2 regions of the Pseudoalteromonas sp. P1-30 genome follow, and region 1 is predicted to be linked to the other one. Evidence: predicted binding sites of a transcription regulator. Region 1 holds the regulator's gene; the other holds the start of a gene.
The links. Region 1 encodes sigma-54, which starts transcription at its own class of promoters, with help from an activator protein. Its sites were predicted from a motif close to GTTGGCACGNNNNTNGNNT; they were not measured.
Positions count from the first base shown of each region.

Region 2: a site for sigma-54 is predicted at 2,621-2,639, ahead of AN395_RS13150 (BON domain-containing protein). Genes of this name have one in related genera too.

Region 1 is NZ_LKBC01000002.1:374,216-381,575, forward strand. It holds gene mgtE (magnesium transporter) at 1-291, opposite strand, end outside; gene AN395_RS05165 (HPr family phosphocarrier protein) at 551-823, opposite strand; gene rapZ (RNase adapter RapZ) at 864-1,709, opposite strand; gene AN395_RS05175 (PTS sugar transporter subunit IIA) at 1,729-2,181, opposite strand; gene hpf (ribosome hibernation promoting factor) at 2,186-2,473, opposite strand; gene AN395_RS05185 (RNA polymerase factor sigma-54) at 2,501-4,000, opposite strand; gene lptB (LPS export ABC transporter ATP-binding protein) at 4,070-4,795, opposite strand; gene lptA (lipopolysaccharide transport periplasmic protein LptA) at 4,792-5,340, opposite strand; gene lptC (LPS export ABC transporter periplasmic protein LptC) at 5,330-5,884, opposite strand; gene kdsC (3-deoxy-manno-octulosonate-8-phosphatase KdsC) at 5,881-6,432, opposite strand; gene AN395_RS05210 (KpsF/GutQ family sugar-phosphate isomerase) at 6,433-7,360, opposite strand, start outside.
Region 2 is NZ_LKBC01000008.1:81,156-88,515, reverse strand. It holds gene AN395_RS13160 (SAP domain-containing protein) at 218-1,183, opposite strand; tRNA gene AN395_RS13155 (tRNA-Ile) at 1,449-1,525, opposite strand; gene AN395_RS19395 (YqaE/Pmp3 family membrane protein) at 1,795-1,953, opposite strand; gene AN395_RS13150 (BON domain-containing protein) at 2,019-2,585, opposite strand; gene AN395_RS13145 (LiaF domain-containing protein) at 2,902-3,558, shown strand; gene AN395_RS13140 (VOC family protein) at 3,629-4,045, opposite strand; gene suhB (inositol-1-monophosphatase) at 4,494-5,297, shown strand; gene AN395_RS13130 (ABC transporter substrate-binding protein) at 5,352-6,161, opposite strand; gene AN395_RS13125 (bifunctional diguanylate cyclase/phosphodiesterase) at 6,178-7,360, opposite strand, start outside.

The DNA.
Region 1 (7,360 bases):
GCCCATATCTTCAGTGGCCGCGGCAATATGCTCAGGTTCCATTTGTGCAATGATACCTAAACGTACATCTTCAGAGAGCTCTTCTAGCACATCCCCTTGCACATCTGGGTCAACCAGTTGCCAAAGCATGCGTCTAATTTTATGCGGAGAGGATTCAAGCAGCAGTGCTGTATCACAAGGTGCTGTTTTTGCTAGCATGCGTCTTACTTGAACAAATTGCCCACTATTAAGTGATTTAGTCACTTGTTTTAGTTGCTGTAGTGGATAGTCTTGTTCAAACGCTTCTGGCATTGGCATCCTAAATATTTTTGTGTAATGGAAAGGTGTTTAGTAAGTGGAGTTGCCCACTGTTATTTTCTTTATTTTTTGTGCTAAACCCAATGCTGGGACTAAATTAGTGTTTAAAATTAAGTAACCAAATTTAGCAGGGGCATGGCTTTATTATCCTAAATTAAAGCACTAAATTAGGCGAGTCGGAATACCCTAATTTACTAAATTTTTATAATTTGGCCAGATAAGTCTTTAACTTATAAGGCTATGGTGCTTTAAATTATTCTTGCTCGTTAAATCGTTGTGCAATTAATTGCCCAACCGCATGCAAAGCTTGCTCTGAATCAGGGCCTTCACAGACTACTTTAACTTCTTTACCTTTACTGCTTTCAAGTAGCATTAAAGCTAATACGCTGTCGCCTGCGGCTTCTTTATCATCTTGGTGTAAGGTGATTTTAGCATCAAACTGCACAGCTAATTGCGCAAGGACCGTTGCCGCTCTGGCGTGTAAGCCTAATTTATTTTTTATTAAAAATGTGTCTTCACAGCGCATAAATTACTATACCTAAACTGAACAGGTTATTATTTTAAGGTTACTTTTCTTGCTCACGATGACGAATTTTGACATTCGGATGCGTCATAGCAAAGCTCTCGCCAATGGCTTGCGCTAAATAAACCGAGCGGTGTTGACCACCAGTACAGCCTATTGCAATAGTGAGGTAACTACGGTTATTACGCTCTAAGTGTGGCAACCAAGTTTGTACAAAGGTTTGAATTTGCCAAGTGAATTTTTGCACTATGCTGTGATTTGCCAAAAAATCTTTTACTGGTTGATCAAGGCCCGTAAGCGGTTTAAGTTCAGGCTCCCAGTGAGGGTTTGGCAAAAAGCGAGCATCAAAAACATAATCAGCTTCTTTAGGTATGCCGTGTTTAAAGCCAAACGATTCAAACGTTACAATAAGTTGCTTATCTTTTTTACCCAGTATTTTTTCGCGAATTGACTCTGCTAATTGGTGCACACTTAAATCGGTGGTATCAAGCATAAAGTCAGCGCGTGTTACGAGTACATCAAGCAGTTCTTTTTCTTTTTTTATTGCTAAATCAAGCGGCAGTGAATCGATGGATAAAGGGTGTAATCTGCGTGTTTCTGAAAAACGTTTGATCAGTGTTTGATCATCACTATCTAAATAAAACAGTGTGGGTTTAGCAAAGTCAGGAAGGTACTCGAGAATATCGTTAAATTCATCTTGTTCTTTGGGGATATTACGAACATCTATACTAACGGCTATTTTGTCATAGTTATCTGAAACACTTCGCACTAAAGAGGGCAGTAAGTTGACCGGAATATTATCTACGCAATAATAGCCTAAATCTTCAACCACGCGTAAAGCAACCGACTTACCTGAACCAGAACGGCCGCTTATGATAATTAACTCCATTTATAGCCCTTAGTATTTACTACGATTGATCAACAATTACTTGGTACAGCTCTGCATCGGTTTTAGCACTGCGCAGCTGTTTACAAAATTCTTTGTTGCTCAGTTTATCAGCTATGGTTGCCAGAGTCTTTAGGTGCTGTTGGTTATCGCCATCTGGTACGATGAGTGCAACAAAAATATCAACAGGGCAGTTATCAATAGCGTCAAAGTTAACAGGCGTGTCGCTAACAAGTACTAAAGCCAGCGGCTCTTCTACGCCACCCATTCTGCCATGAGGAATGGCGATCCCCCGGCCAATGCCAGTACTGCCTAGCTTTTCTCTGCTTGCCAGCGCATTAAGAATATCTTGTTGTGGTAAGTAGGGGAGCTTTTCATGAGCAAGCTCACTGATAAACTCTAAAATTCTTTTTTTACTACTAAAAAGGACCGCAGCTTTGCTGCAGTCCTGGCATACTAATGTACTTAATTTCATAATATTAGTGTCTAGCAAGCTTCTCTTTATGTTTTATGACTTGACGATCGAGCTTGTCAATCAACGAGTCTATAGCGGCATACATATCTTGGTGCTCTGTTGAGGCAAATAAATCTGCGCCACTTACATGAATAGTCGCTTCTGCTTTTTGGTTGAGTTTTTCTACATCGAGAATGACATGCACATTGCTAATATGATCTGAGTGCCTTTCTAGCTTTGCAAATTTATTATTTACATAGTCTCTAAGTGAATCAGTTACTTCTACGTGACGACCAGTTAGGTTTAGTTGCATAAGCATTTCCTCTTTGTTTTTTACGTCTTATATCAAACTCTTTCTCTGATTTGACGGTGGAATAGCTAGCGATTCACGGTATTTTGCTATTGTGCGTCTAGCTACTTTAATTCCTTGCTCTGCCAATATATCCGCAATTTTACTATCACTCAATGGTTTAGCTGAGTTTTCCGCGGCAATTAGCTTTTTAATTAGGGCACGTATTGCGGTTGATGAACACTCGCCGCCGTTTTCAGTGCTTACGTGGCTTGAGAAAAAATACTTAAGCTCAAAAATACCACGTGGCGTATGCATATATTTTTGCGTAGTAACACGCGAAATTGTCGATTCATGCATTTCTACCATTTCAGCAACATCGTTTAAAACCATTGGCTTCATGGCTTCTGGGCCATGTTCAAAAAATGCCTGTTGCTGTTTTACAATACAGTTTGTTACCTTAAGCAGCGTGTCGTTTCTGCTTTCAAGGCTTTTTATAAACCATTTAGCTTCTTGTAAGTGAGAGCGAATAAACTGGCTATCACCACTTGATTTTACGGTACGTGACATAGCCGCGTACTGACTATTTACGCGTATTTTTGGCATGCTATCTGGGTTTAGCTCTACCACCCAGCGGCCTTTTATTTTTTTAACCGATACATCTGGTATTACATACTCCGACTCTTCCCTTACTATTGTATCTGCAGGTTTTGGGTTGAGGGTATGTATTAGGGTCATGACCTCTTTAAGCTCGTCTTCTTTAAGCTTAGTCTTTTTCATTAATGTACGATAGTCGCGTGCCGCTAATAGATCAATGTGATCGGTTAAGATCATTTTAGTTTGTTCTATAAAAGGGGTGTCTTTATCAAACTGGTTTAGCTGAATACACAAGCACTCTTGTAAACTGCGAGCGGCTATACCTACAGGGTCAAATAACTGAATACGCTTTAAAACGGCTTCTATTTCATCAAGTTCAACTTCAACTTCGTCATCGTTTTCTTGGTTAAAGCTTTCTAAAATTTCTTCACAACTTAGCGTTAAAATACCCGAGTCATCTACAGCTTCTACAATGGCAATAGCAATGGCTTCGTCTGTTGGGCTAAAAGGAGTAAGCTGAAGCTGCCACATTAAATACTCATGTAGCGTTTCAGTAGAGGCACCTTGATAAATAGACTCATCTTCTGGCATTGGGCCTGAGGATGCAGCAGGGGCTGCGCTCATGTACTCATCCCAAGTTACATCCATTGCCATATCATCGCTAACGGTGTCTTTATTTAAAGCTTCGCCACTGTCTTGCTCGTACTCGCTGGTTGTATCGTCAGCCGATGCGCTTACGGTTACATCATCCGTATCTGCTTTTTGTTCATTTTTTCCAGCCGACTCTTCCGTGTAATCTTGCTCTTCTACTTCTAATAGCGGGTTGCTATCAAGTGCTTCTTGTATTTCTTGCTGGAGATCCAATGTACTGAGCTGCAGCAAGCGAATCGCTTGTTGCAATTGTGGAGTCATTGTAAGTTGCTGGCCCATGCGCAGCTGTAATGATTGCCTCATGTATCTCTAACAATCCTTTTATGTTGTTATAATTAATATTAGCAGATGCTTGTAGGTGTGGCTTAAATGTTACAGCCTAAATTGCTCGCCTAAATAAACATCGCGTACAGTTTTGTCATTTAATACGTGTTCTGGGGTGCCAGATGCAATTAGCTCCCCATGAGAAACAATGTAGGCTTTTTCACAAACATCAAGGGTTTCTCTTACATTGTGATCGGTAATTAATACGCCAATGCCACGGTTTTTAAGATGTTCTATTATTTTCTTTATATCTAACACTGAAATCGGATCAACACCAGCAAAAGGCTCATCCAATAAAATAAATTTAGGGTTCGCTGCCAGTGCTCTGGCAATTTCTACACGGCGGCGTTCACCACCAGAAAGCGCCATACCTTGGCTATCGCGAATATGCTGAATACTAAATTCATCAAGTAAGTTGTTAAGCGTTTCTTCTCGCGCGGCTTTATTGAGCTCTTTACGCGTTTCTAAAATCGCCATTAGGTTTTGATAAACTGTCAGCTTTCTAAATATTGATGACTCTTGCGGCAAATAGCCAATGCCTAAGCGGGCGCGGCTGTGCATAGGTAATAACGTAATGTCGTTATCATCAATAGAAATTTTACCTTTGTCGCTAGGTACTAATCCTACAATCATGTAAAAGGTGGTGGTTTTACCTGCGCCATTAGGGCCCAATAAGCCAACAATGCTGCCGGCTTCTACCTCAAGGCCTACATTTTTTACAACTTGGCGGCCTTTATAGCTTTTTGCTAATAGTTCTGCTTTTAAGGTGCTCATGGTTGACCTTCGTTACCTGTTTTTTCTTTAATTTTTGCTTCAACAGGCACTAAAATTGTGTGGACACGATCCGTAGAGTTTTCGTCTTTTTCTGCGCTAATAAGCTGCTGCTGCATATCGTAGGTAATACTTTTAGCATTAATTTTTTGACCGGCTTGTGCGACTTCAGCATCGCCAACAAGCGTTAAAAAGCGCTTTGCTACGTCGTAACGTACTTCGTTTGCACTGGCGCTCATTACGGTACCATCGTCTTGTTTTTCTTCGAAGTAGGCTGGGCTGCCAGTGGCAATAAGGAGTTGTTTGTTATCCCCTAAGTCTTCACGTTTATGTACTTCAAGTCGGTCGGCTGTAATTTTGCGATTGCCATGCACAATTTCGACGTTCTTTTCAAAAATACCTACGTTTTCTTTAAGTTGGCCTTCTTGACGGTCTGCACTAATAGAAATTTGATTTGCTGGCGGTTGAGCAGCAGGCTCAGCAGCAGAGGCGCTAAATGCAAGCATTAGCGATGGGATAATAAGTATTTTAGTGAGTTTATTGGTCATAATATATTGTTCGCGTATGGTTAATTAGTTTTATTACTTCGGTTTTTAAATCGGCTTCAAGGCCTTTACCGACAATTTTTAAATTAGGCCCAGTGACAACCACTGGCTGCTCAGAGCGCATTGTTAGCGCTTTAATGTCGACTTCGATGTTATCGGCATCGATGTTATCTATCATGGCGTTATCAACTAAATTTTTAGCAACCACATTGCCTTCTAAAATAAGTTGTTTATCTTCGTAAAGCGTTGCTTCGTCTGCATTTATTCGCCATGTTTGCTTTTCGTTATACAAGGTGAAAATAGGTTTTTCAAAAAACGTAAAACCAAGCTGTTGGTAAAGCTCCATTTTAGCCGCTGTGACTTTATGGCTTATTTTGCCTTGCTCGTCATAGGCTGTTTGCTTAAGCTCTATAGCGGTGTAATCGGGCTTTGCAATTACTTCAGGTTCTTGCTCTGGCGCTACATTGGTTTGGGTAAAATAAGGGTACCAAAGCCAAACCATACAGCCGATGAATAACGCACTGAGTATAACGCGTGCTGCATTCATGAACTGGTGCCTTGTGTTGTAAGCGCTATGCCATTCTCTAGCATAAGTAAGTCTGTGAGCTCTCTAACGGCGCCAAAGCCGCCAGGCATTTGCGTAGTGTAATGCGATAAGCGCTTAATAAGCGGGTGCGCATCGTTTACTGCAACGGCAAAGCCAACGCGCTCCATTACTGGCATGTCAGGGCCATCGTCACCAATATAGGCTATTTGTTCATCAGTTAACTTTAAAGTGTTTTTGAGTTCTTGATAAGCAATAAGTTTGTCTTCTTGGCCTTGATAAATGTGCTGTACGGTTAAGCTGCTCATGCGAGTTTGCACTATTTTTGAGTGACGCCCCGTAATGACCGCAACTTCAAAACCGCTATTGATCAGCGCTTTAATGCCAAAACCATCTTTTGTATTAAATGCTTTTAATTCTTCGCCTTGGTTACCGAGGTAAATTCGGCCATCAGAAAATACACCATCAATGTCGCATATGAGTAGTTTTACTTTTTTGGCGCGTGCTTTGGCATCATCGCTTAGCGGTTGATAGAGATCTTCAAATTGCATTTATAATACTCCTGCTTTTAAGAGGTCTTGCATATTTAAGGCGCCTATTGGCTGGTTTTTATCATTGACAACAATTAAACCATTAATACGTTTATTTTCCATTATGTTTAGGGCTTCAGCTGCAAGTATATCGGCCGTGGCGGTTGTGCATGACTTAGTCATAACCTGGCTAATAGCGGTGCTATGTATATCCACTCTTTGCTCTAAAATACGGCGTAAGTCACCGTCGGTAAAAAGGCCTGCAAGCTGTTGATTGTTATCTACAATAGCGGTCATACCCAGCCCTTTGGCTGACATTTCTATTAACGCGTCTTTAATTGTTTGCGTTACACCTATAATAGGGGTGTTTGTGCCGCTGTGCATTACATCTTTTAAAGTGAGCAACAATCGCTTACCTAAACTGCCACCAGGGTGAGAGAGTGCAAAGTCATCGGCGGTAAAGCCGCGTGCTTCTAAAAGCGCAACCGCCATTGCATCACCCATTGCTAAAGTAGCTGTGGTGCTTGCTGTAGGCGCTAAACCTAATAAACAGGCTTCTTGTTCTACTTTTATGCATACGTGCACATCGGCAAGTGTTGCCATAGTAGAGAGCGGGTTGCCCGTCATCGATATTATTTTTGCACCAAGGCGTTTAAGCACCGGAATAATATTAAGTACTTCGCTGGTTTCGCCCGAGTTTGATATAAGCATAACCACGTCATTTTTGGTTATCATGCCTAAATCACCATGGCTTGCTTCGCCTGGGTGAACAAAAAAAGCAGGGCTGCCTGTACTTGCAAGGGTAGCAGCAATTTTATTACCAATATGGCCTGATTTACCCATGCCAATAACAATAATGCGGCCTTGGCAATCAAACATGAGCTGACACGCACTATGAAAGTTTTCGTCAACGTATTGTGTAATATCAGCAAGCGCTTGGCGTTCAATG
Region 2 (7,360 bases), on a different contig from region 1:
TCCAGCCATCGCCTTTCGATATTAAAATACAAGCATAAAAGAAACACTGAGTGTTAAAAATACGAAAAAGAGGTAATCGAAAAGTCTCGTGCCTACACTCCAGCCAAGCTCACGCAATCAGTGAACATCAAACTAGAAAAATAATTTACCTACACAAATAGCCCACGCAGCAGGGTTAAATAGAAGCTACTACACATTAATTCAGCTTCGAGATCTTTCATATTGTAGTGACTTTGTTTATATCAAGAGCCTCCGATAGCGATATGGTACAACCACCTTTGCACCGACAGTCTGCTAACGGAATTTCCGGCACTTCGCTGAGACTATAATCCCCAACTCTATGTTTTTTGCAAGCAGAGCAAAAATCTCCTTCGAATCGTAGAATTTTCATTATATACGGCATACCAAGCTCTTCAGATTTTGATTTAGCATCAAATATACGAAACTTGTTTTGTGCAAAGAATAACATCATGCGACATACGTCATCAGGGCCCAAGTGAGTACCATTGCTAGCTAATTTCTTTCTTAGTTCACCATCCAGCTTCAGTCCCCAAAGAAACATACAAATTGCTCCTTGACGCACTAGAGGCTTTAAATCAGGCTGTATCTCAGAAAGGATGAGTGGCCAATCATCAAGAATACTATTAATTATAAAAATTTCTCTTGGACCACCAAAGTTAGACCAATCAACTCCTAAGCCTGATGGAAATGGTAAACTCAGTTGATATTTTCTGACTGGCTCAAAAGCACATTCAAAGTTTCTATTTAGAGCTTCATTTACTGATAGCTCAACTGCAGTACTCATCTCATTTTTGATGATTTTTCCTTTAGCTTCAATTTGTTTCGCCCCCTCACAGGAACAAACAAAGAAATCATGCTCTAATGAATTGCCATTAAAATAATTTGGTTCTACTTCCAAAATTCTACAAACTAAAACAGGTTTTGTACCAGAAGTTGGTAGGTTGAGGTTTTGAGAAATCTTTTTTAACTCTGGAGCAGAGTGAGCCGCTGTGACAACTTCCTGTGTACTAGCTGACTTTAGAACCCCCTCTTTTTCAAATTTATTTAAAGCAAGCTTTGCATCACAGCCTAAGTAACTAGTCCAATCTCTCATGCTCAACACCTTCAAAGAGCTTTTGGGCTTTAAAAAGCTCTTTAGAAAATAGTATTCATTAGTGTCCATAATTCGCTTCCTATTGCTCAGAACGATGAATATTATAGCATTTACTTAATGTGGGAACGGTTTACCTGAATGTTGAATATTATCAAGCAAAACAATATCCGATCATATAGCAACAAGCTTTTCTGATTAGAAGTGGAACTCAGTTAAAAGTGAGGGATTAATCAGTTCAAAAATATAGAGGTGTTTTCCGCGAAACTAAAAGTAGCACAGAGGTAGCACAGGGTAATTTCTGTTAGTAGGTGTTTACTTGGAAAGCTTTTAAAAGTGGTGGCCCCTCCCAGACTCGAACTGGGGACCTAACGATTATGAGTCGTGTGCTCTAACCAACTGAGCTAAGGGGCCAACTTTGTATAACTACGAGGTAGTTAATTTTTGAAGCGTTTAGCCACTGAGCGACTAAAGCGGGTTGCAGTATAAAAAGTTTTTTAAGGCTTGTCACTAGCAAAAACCTTTATTTTAACAATCAGTAAGCTGACTGCTTAAATAGTAATCTTTTTGCATGCGAATAGGCAGGAAATAACAGAAAAATAAACGCAGAAGTATGTAAGCCGCTTTTTTACAATTTTAATAATTATAAAAAAGTGGCCGGCTCACATTGAACACACCACACATTATTTTTTAGCAATAATGTAGATAGCGTGAATTAAACCAGGGAAGTAACCTAGTAAAGTTAGTAAAATATTTAGCCAAAAATGCATACCTAAACCAACTTGTAAAAATACACCCAGTGGCGGTAATAAAATCGACAGTATTATACGAATGATATCCATGATGTAGCTCCTTTAAAAATGACAAGCAAAAAGCCCAGCTAAGCTGGGCTTTTTAGTATAGTGTATTATTCAGCAACAATAGTTAGTTCATCTACTACGTCACGAACATCTTCAGCATTTTTAGCAATTTTTACTGCTAACTGCTTTTCAGCTTCTGTTTCAACAGAACCTTTAAGTTTTACTATACCGTTGTCGGTATCAACGTCGATATCTGTACCGTCAACTTCGGAGTCAAATAAGAAACGTGTAGTAATTACTGTGGTGATTTTAGCGTCAGTTAAGTCGTTATCGTCATCATCCATAGTGTCACGATCTCTGTCGTCCATATCCATGTTTTTCACAACAGTTAGGTTGTTTTCTACATCAGATACGCCATCTAGGCTAATTACAAGTTCTTCAGCTAGCTCTTTATCAAGGTCGCTGTTTACTTTACCTGTAAGTACTACCTTGCCATTTTTTACATCAGTGTTAATGTCAAAGTTGTTTAGATTAGTGTTCATAAGAAGCACTGTTTCTGCCTTACCATCAATCCAAGCATCTTTACTCTCATTTTCCCACGTGCCCGCTTGAGCACCCATAGCTGTAGTACCTAGAACTAAAGCCGCAATCATAGATTTGTTGAATGTTTTCATAATCTTTCTCCTTTTGATTAAAGACACTTTTATATATGCGAGCTTTAGGCCAACTTTATTAACACTTTAAATTCATGGAGTTAGCTGTTTTATTAGGTATAAATAAAAATACCTCCGAGTAAACATTTACAGGCTATTAGGTAAAACTTTCTTAAGTGGTGAAAATAACGATTATATTGCTGTTTTGGTTAATCTATCGTTAATATAATAAATTAAGCGGATTTATTAAATAATAAGCCATTGATATATAAATAGTTAAGTTTTGGTACACCACTTGCTATGTACAGTGGTAACTCATATAAAAAGGATTATTCCCATGTCTGTAAAAATTGAAGACCGCCCAATAGAGCAAGTTCGCGAACAAGTGATAGACCAACTTATTTATAACTACAGCCATGGCGTTATTTCAGCTGAAGCCTTCGAAAGGCGCTTAGACAGTGCAATGGAAGCAACCGATAATGCCGCGTTACTTAATTTAGTTGAGGATTTAACCCTTACTACAGATACCCAGTACAGTGCTCAAAAGCAAACGCAATTTGCCCCTAACTACAGCGCCCAACAAGCGGATGAAGAAAACTTAACACTGCGAAGCATTTTAGGCTCAAGCGAGCGTAGCGGCCAATGGGTGGTAACTAAAGATATTTACATTCAAAACTATATGGGGTCGATTGTTTTAGATTTTACTGATGCTATTTTTGCCCACCAACATGTTACCGTGCATGTAAATTGTATTTTTGGCAGCGAAGAAATTTACGTACCAGAGCATGTTAATGTAGTTTCTAAAATGTTTTGTATATTAGGCAGTTTTGAAAACAAAACGGTGTCGCTTAATAAGCGCCAAGGCCCCACAATTAACCTAGAAGGTAAAACAGTTTTAGGTTCGGTGGAGGTAAAAGTTAAACGCACCATTAAAGAAAAGTTTGTGAGTTTTGCTAATGATTTAAAGGCCCAGCTTGGGGTGAGTAATAAATAATACGGGTAAAAACACAATGGGTAGAAAAGCCATATTATGCGCTTTTCTACACCGTTAGTTACTGCCTATTTTATAAGTCGTTATTACGCTCGCTTGGAATGTCACTCATATACTGCACAAACTCAACCTCGAACCCGGCTGGGTCTAAGTAATATACGTTTTTTCTAAATGGGTTTTCTGCACCCTCTTTATCAATGCTAAATCCGGCGTGTTTTAAGCGCTGTAAAACAGCGTCTAGGTTGTTTGTAACGTAGGCAAAGTGAGCCAGTCCGACTTGGTGCCCTGCCAAATCTCTGTTTTTATGCTCGCCATTATCGCTTATAGCAATGTAATGGTTATCGTCGCCAAAATGTACCCAGCGCTTAGGTTTACCATACCAAGTGTTATGCCCTTCACTTCTAATAGACCAATAAGGAAAGGCTGCTTGGTAAAATTTAAGCATGGCATTTATATCGTTTACTACTAAATGTACGTGTTCTAATTTCATTATTATTTACCCTAGTTGATTGCTTAAACACAAGATAAAACCTCAAGCTAACTTTAGGTAAAGCACTTTTTTTACTTTTTATTATTGGCGAGTACTACCCTTGTAAGATTAATTTTTACAACAGTATGTTTGCTAGCAGGACGCGGAAGCTTTGCCTACAAGGATGTAGGTAAGGAGCGTGAGCAGGACGCGCAAGCTTTGCTTCATGGAAGTTATTGAGCCCCCAAGGCTTCGCACTTCGCGCTGTGATTAAGTTGCCCTTCGGTTGAACAAATTTCAATCCATACACGCCAACATGTCTTAGATACGAATAAATTTACATGCATTTCAAGGCCGTACAAAAAACGCACAAAAGTATTTAGGGTTTATTGTTTACTTTATGGCAAAAGTCGCTAAAATACGCCGGCTTAAATATATAAACGTTCTTTTACAACCCAAAGGTAATACCATGCATCCAATGTTAAACATTGCGGTTCGCGCTGCGCGCAACGCAGGCAAAATTTTACTTCGCGCAAGTGAAGATTTATCAAAAGTTGAAATTCAACAAAAAGGCACTAACGACTTAGTGACTAACATTGATAAAGAAGCCGAAGCCGTAATTCGTGATACAATTTTAAAATCTTACCCTGATCACTGCATTGTTGGTGAAGAACTAGGTGAGCACAAAGGCAAAGATGCAGATTACCAATGGATTGTTGACCCGCTTGATGGCACAACTAACTTCATCAAGGGTATCCCTCATTTCGCGGTTTCTATCGCACTTAAAGTAAAAGGTCGTTTAGACCAAGCTGTAATTTACGATCCAGTTCGTGGCGAGCTTTTCACTGCATCTCGTGGTCAAGGCGCACAGCTAAACAGCAAGCGTTTACGCGTTACTAAAACCGTAGAATTAGCTGGTTCAATTTTAGCAACAGGCTTCCCTTTCAAACAAAAACACCACTTAGATGCATACACAGACGCGTTTAAAGCATTGTTTACACAAACTGCTGATATTCGTCGTGCAGGTTCTGCAGCGCTAGATATGGCATATGTAGCGGCGGGCCGTGTTGATGGCTTTTTTGAAATTGGTTTAAAACCGTGGGACACAGCAGCAGGCGAGTTACTTGTAAAAGAAGCTGGCGGCATGGTTGTTGATTTTGCAGGTGGCGTTAACTACAACAATAGCGGTAACATTATTTGTGGTGCACCTAAGCTTACTCAAGCAATTATCCGTGAAATTCGCCCAGTATTACCTGAAGCGTTACTTCGCTAATAAAGTGCATGTAACCCTATTATAAAAAGGAGCCTATGGCTCCTTTTTTTGTTTTTAAAAGTAAGGGTTATCGAGCTTTAGCTCCGTGGTATAACCCTTTGTAAAAGGGAGTGAGTTTATGTCTTTTGCAAAATACTCATCAAATAACGCATCAAACTCTCCGCTTTTTTGCATGTTTTGCAACCCAAGCTCTATGGCTTGCGCTAAAGCTGGCTTACTACTTACAACAAAATAATAAATACCGGTGGGATAACTAATAAATAAATTAGGCACAATAACTAAGTTACTCTGCGCATTGGCAACAAGCTCAGAATTAACTTCTATAAATGAGCGAGGAAAGTAATCGATTCTGCCCCGGCTAGTGAGCGTGAACATAGCTTGATAGTTACTCAGCGGCCTTACATGTAAGCCGTTATAGGCCATTATTTTTGTATCTGGCCAATCATGCCCTTGCACTGCCGAGAGCTCACTTAATTGCGCTAAAGTGGTAATGCCTTTAAATTTTTCGACATTTTTTTTACTGGTTAATAAAACGCGCTTGCCTATAAAGCCTTTAAACAGCGGGACTTTAACGGCTATTGCCCGTGCCTCTCGTTCTGGGCTGCTCATGCTCCAATAAACATCTAGCTCTGTTTTATCTAGCTCAATCAGGTCACGCTGTTGCTGTAAGCTCACTGGCTGCATTTTTATGTCTACAGGGTAATTAGCCCGCTCTAGGGCTCGTGTTAATAGCTCACTTAGGTATTCTTCACGGGCATTTTGCACACTTTGCTTTTGAGCAACATTAACAATTTCTACCCCTTGCACAAAAAAACTAACCGCAAATAAAGCAAACCCACCAACAACTACTTTTAATGGCAACATAATAATTACCTATTTTTTATACCACCTGTTTATTCTCTGGTGCTAAGCGCACTACGGCAGGCGCAGGCTTTCTGCGCTTACAAATAAACAAATAACTATGGCGATATCGCTTAGCCTCTTTTTTAGCATCTGTTGCAAGTGCTGCAACTTGATGGCTGTTTTTACATTCTTGTAAGTCGGGCTCCACAAGGCCAATTGATAACGTAAGTAAAGGTACAAATTGCTTTTCTCCCTCACGATTTGTAGCCCAGTAGCCTTTGCTCTTAATGTGCTCAGGCGTAAAAAAAGTGCGTGATTGCAGTTCAAACTGCTCAATTATGGTATTACAAATATACACAGCATCTGATTGGTCAAACACAACCATAAAGTCATCACCACCTATATGTCCTACAAAGTTAGCACTGTTTTCGCATGCTTGCACGGTTACATCTGCCAATAATTTAATCACACTATCGCCACTGGCATAGCCGTATAAATCATTGAACTGCTTAAAGTGATTAAGATCTATATAGGCAAGCGAAAACGCACTTTGTGAGCGTAACCTTTGCTCTATTGCCTCATTAATCGCTACATTACCAGGGAGCATGGTGAGTGGGTTAGCATGCTGGGCGTGACGAATTTTTTCTTCTGTTATGTGCTTTAAAATATCACGCAATGGGGCAAGCCCTAGGTAACGTTTATTTCGGGTGATCACAATATGGCGGCGAATATCAAAGTCTTGCTCTGTAATTTGCTGACTCACGGTATCAAGAAGTTGGTTTTCATCCACCACTAAAGGTTGTTTATCCATAAAGTCAGTTACGGGGCACTTGTCGTAAAGTGCATGGCCATAGGGCGCTGCAAACACCTCAGTGAGCTGATCTTTATGCAGTAACCCAACCGGTTGGCCGGCTTTATTTAAAACCGCTAGGCTCATCACGGCTTTGTCTTTTTCGAATAGCTTGTGGGCGTCTTTGCAACGGGTTTCGCTGTCTATTGCTTCTTGTGTAACAGCAAGCCAGCCAATCGCCATTGATTGATCAAACGTATTGCTTGGCTGTTTAAAGTTTAATGCTTGTAATTGCTCTGAGCTGTAATCAAGGCTTGGATTTGAGTTTGGTTTTTCCAGTAAAAAACCTTGTACGTTTGCTATTCCTAAGCTTTCAACATAGGCAAGCTCTTCTACTCTTTCTATGCCTTCGGCTATTACGGCGGTGTTT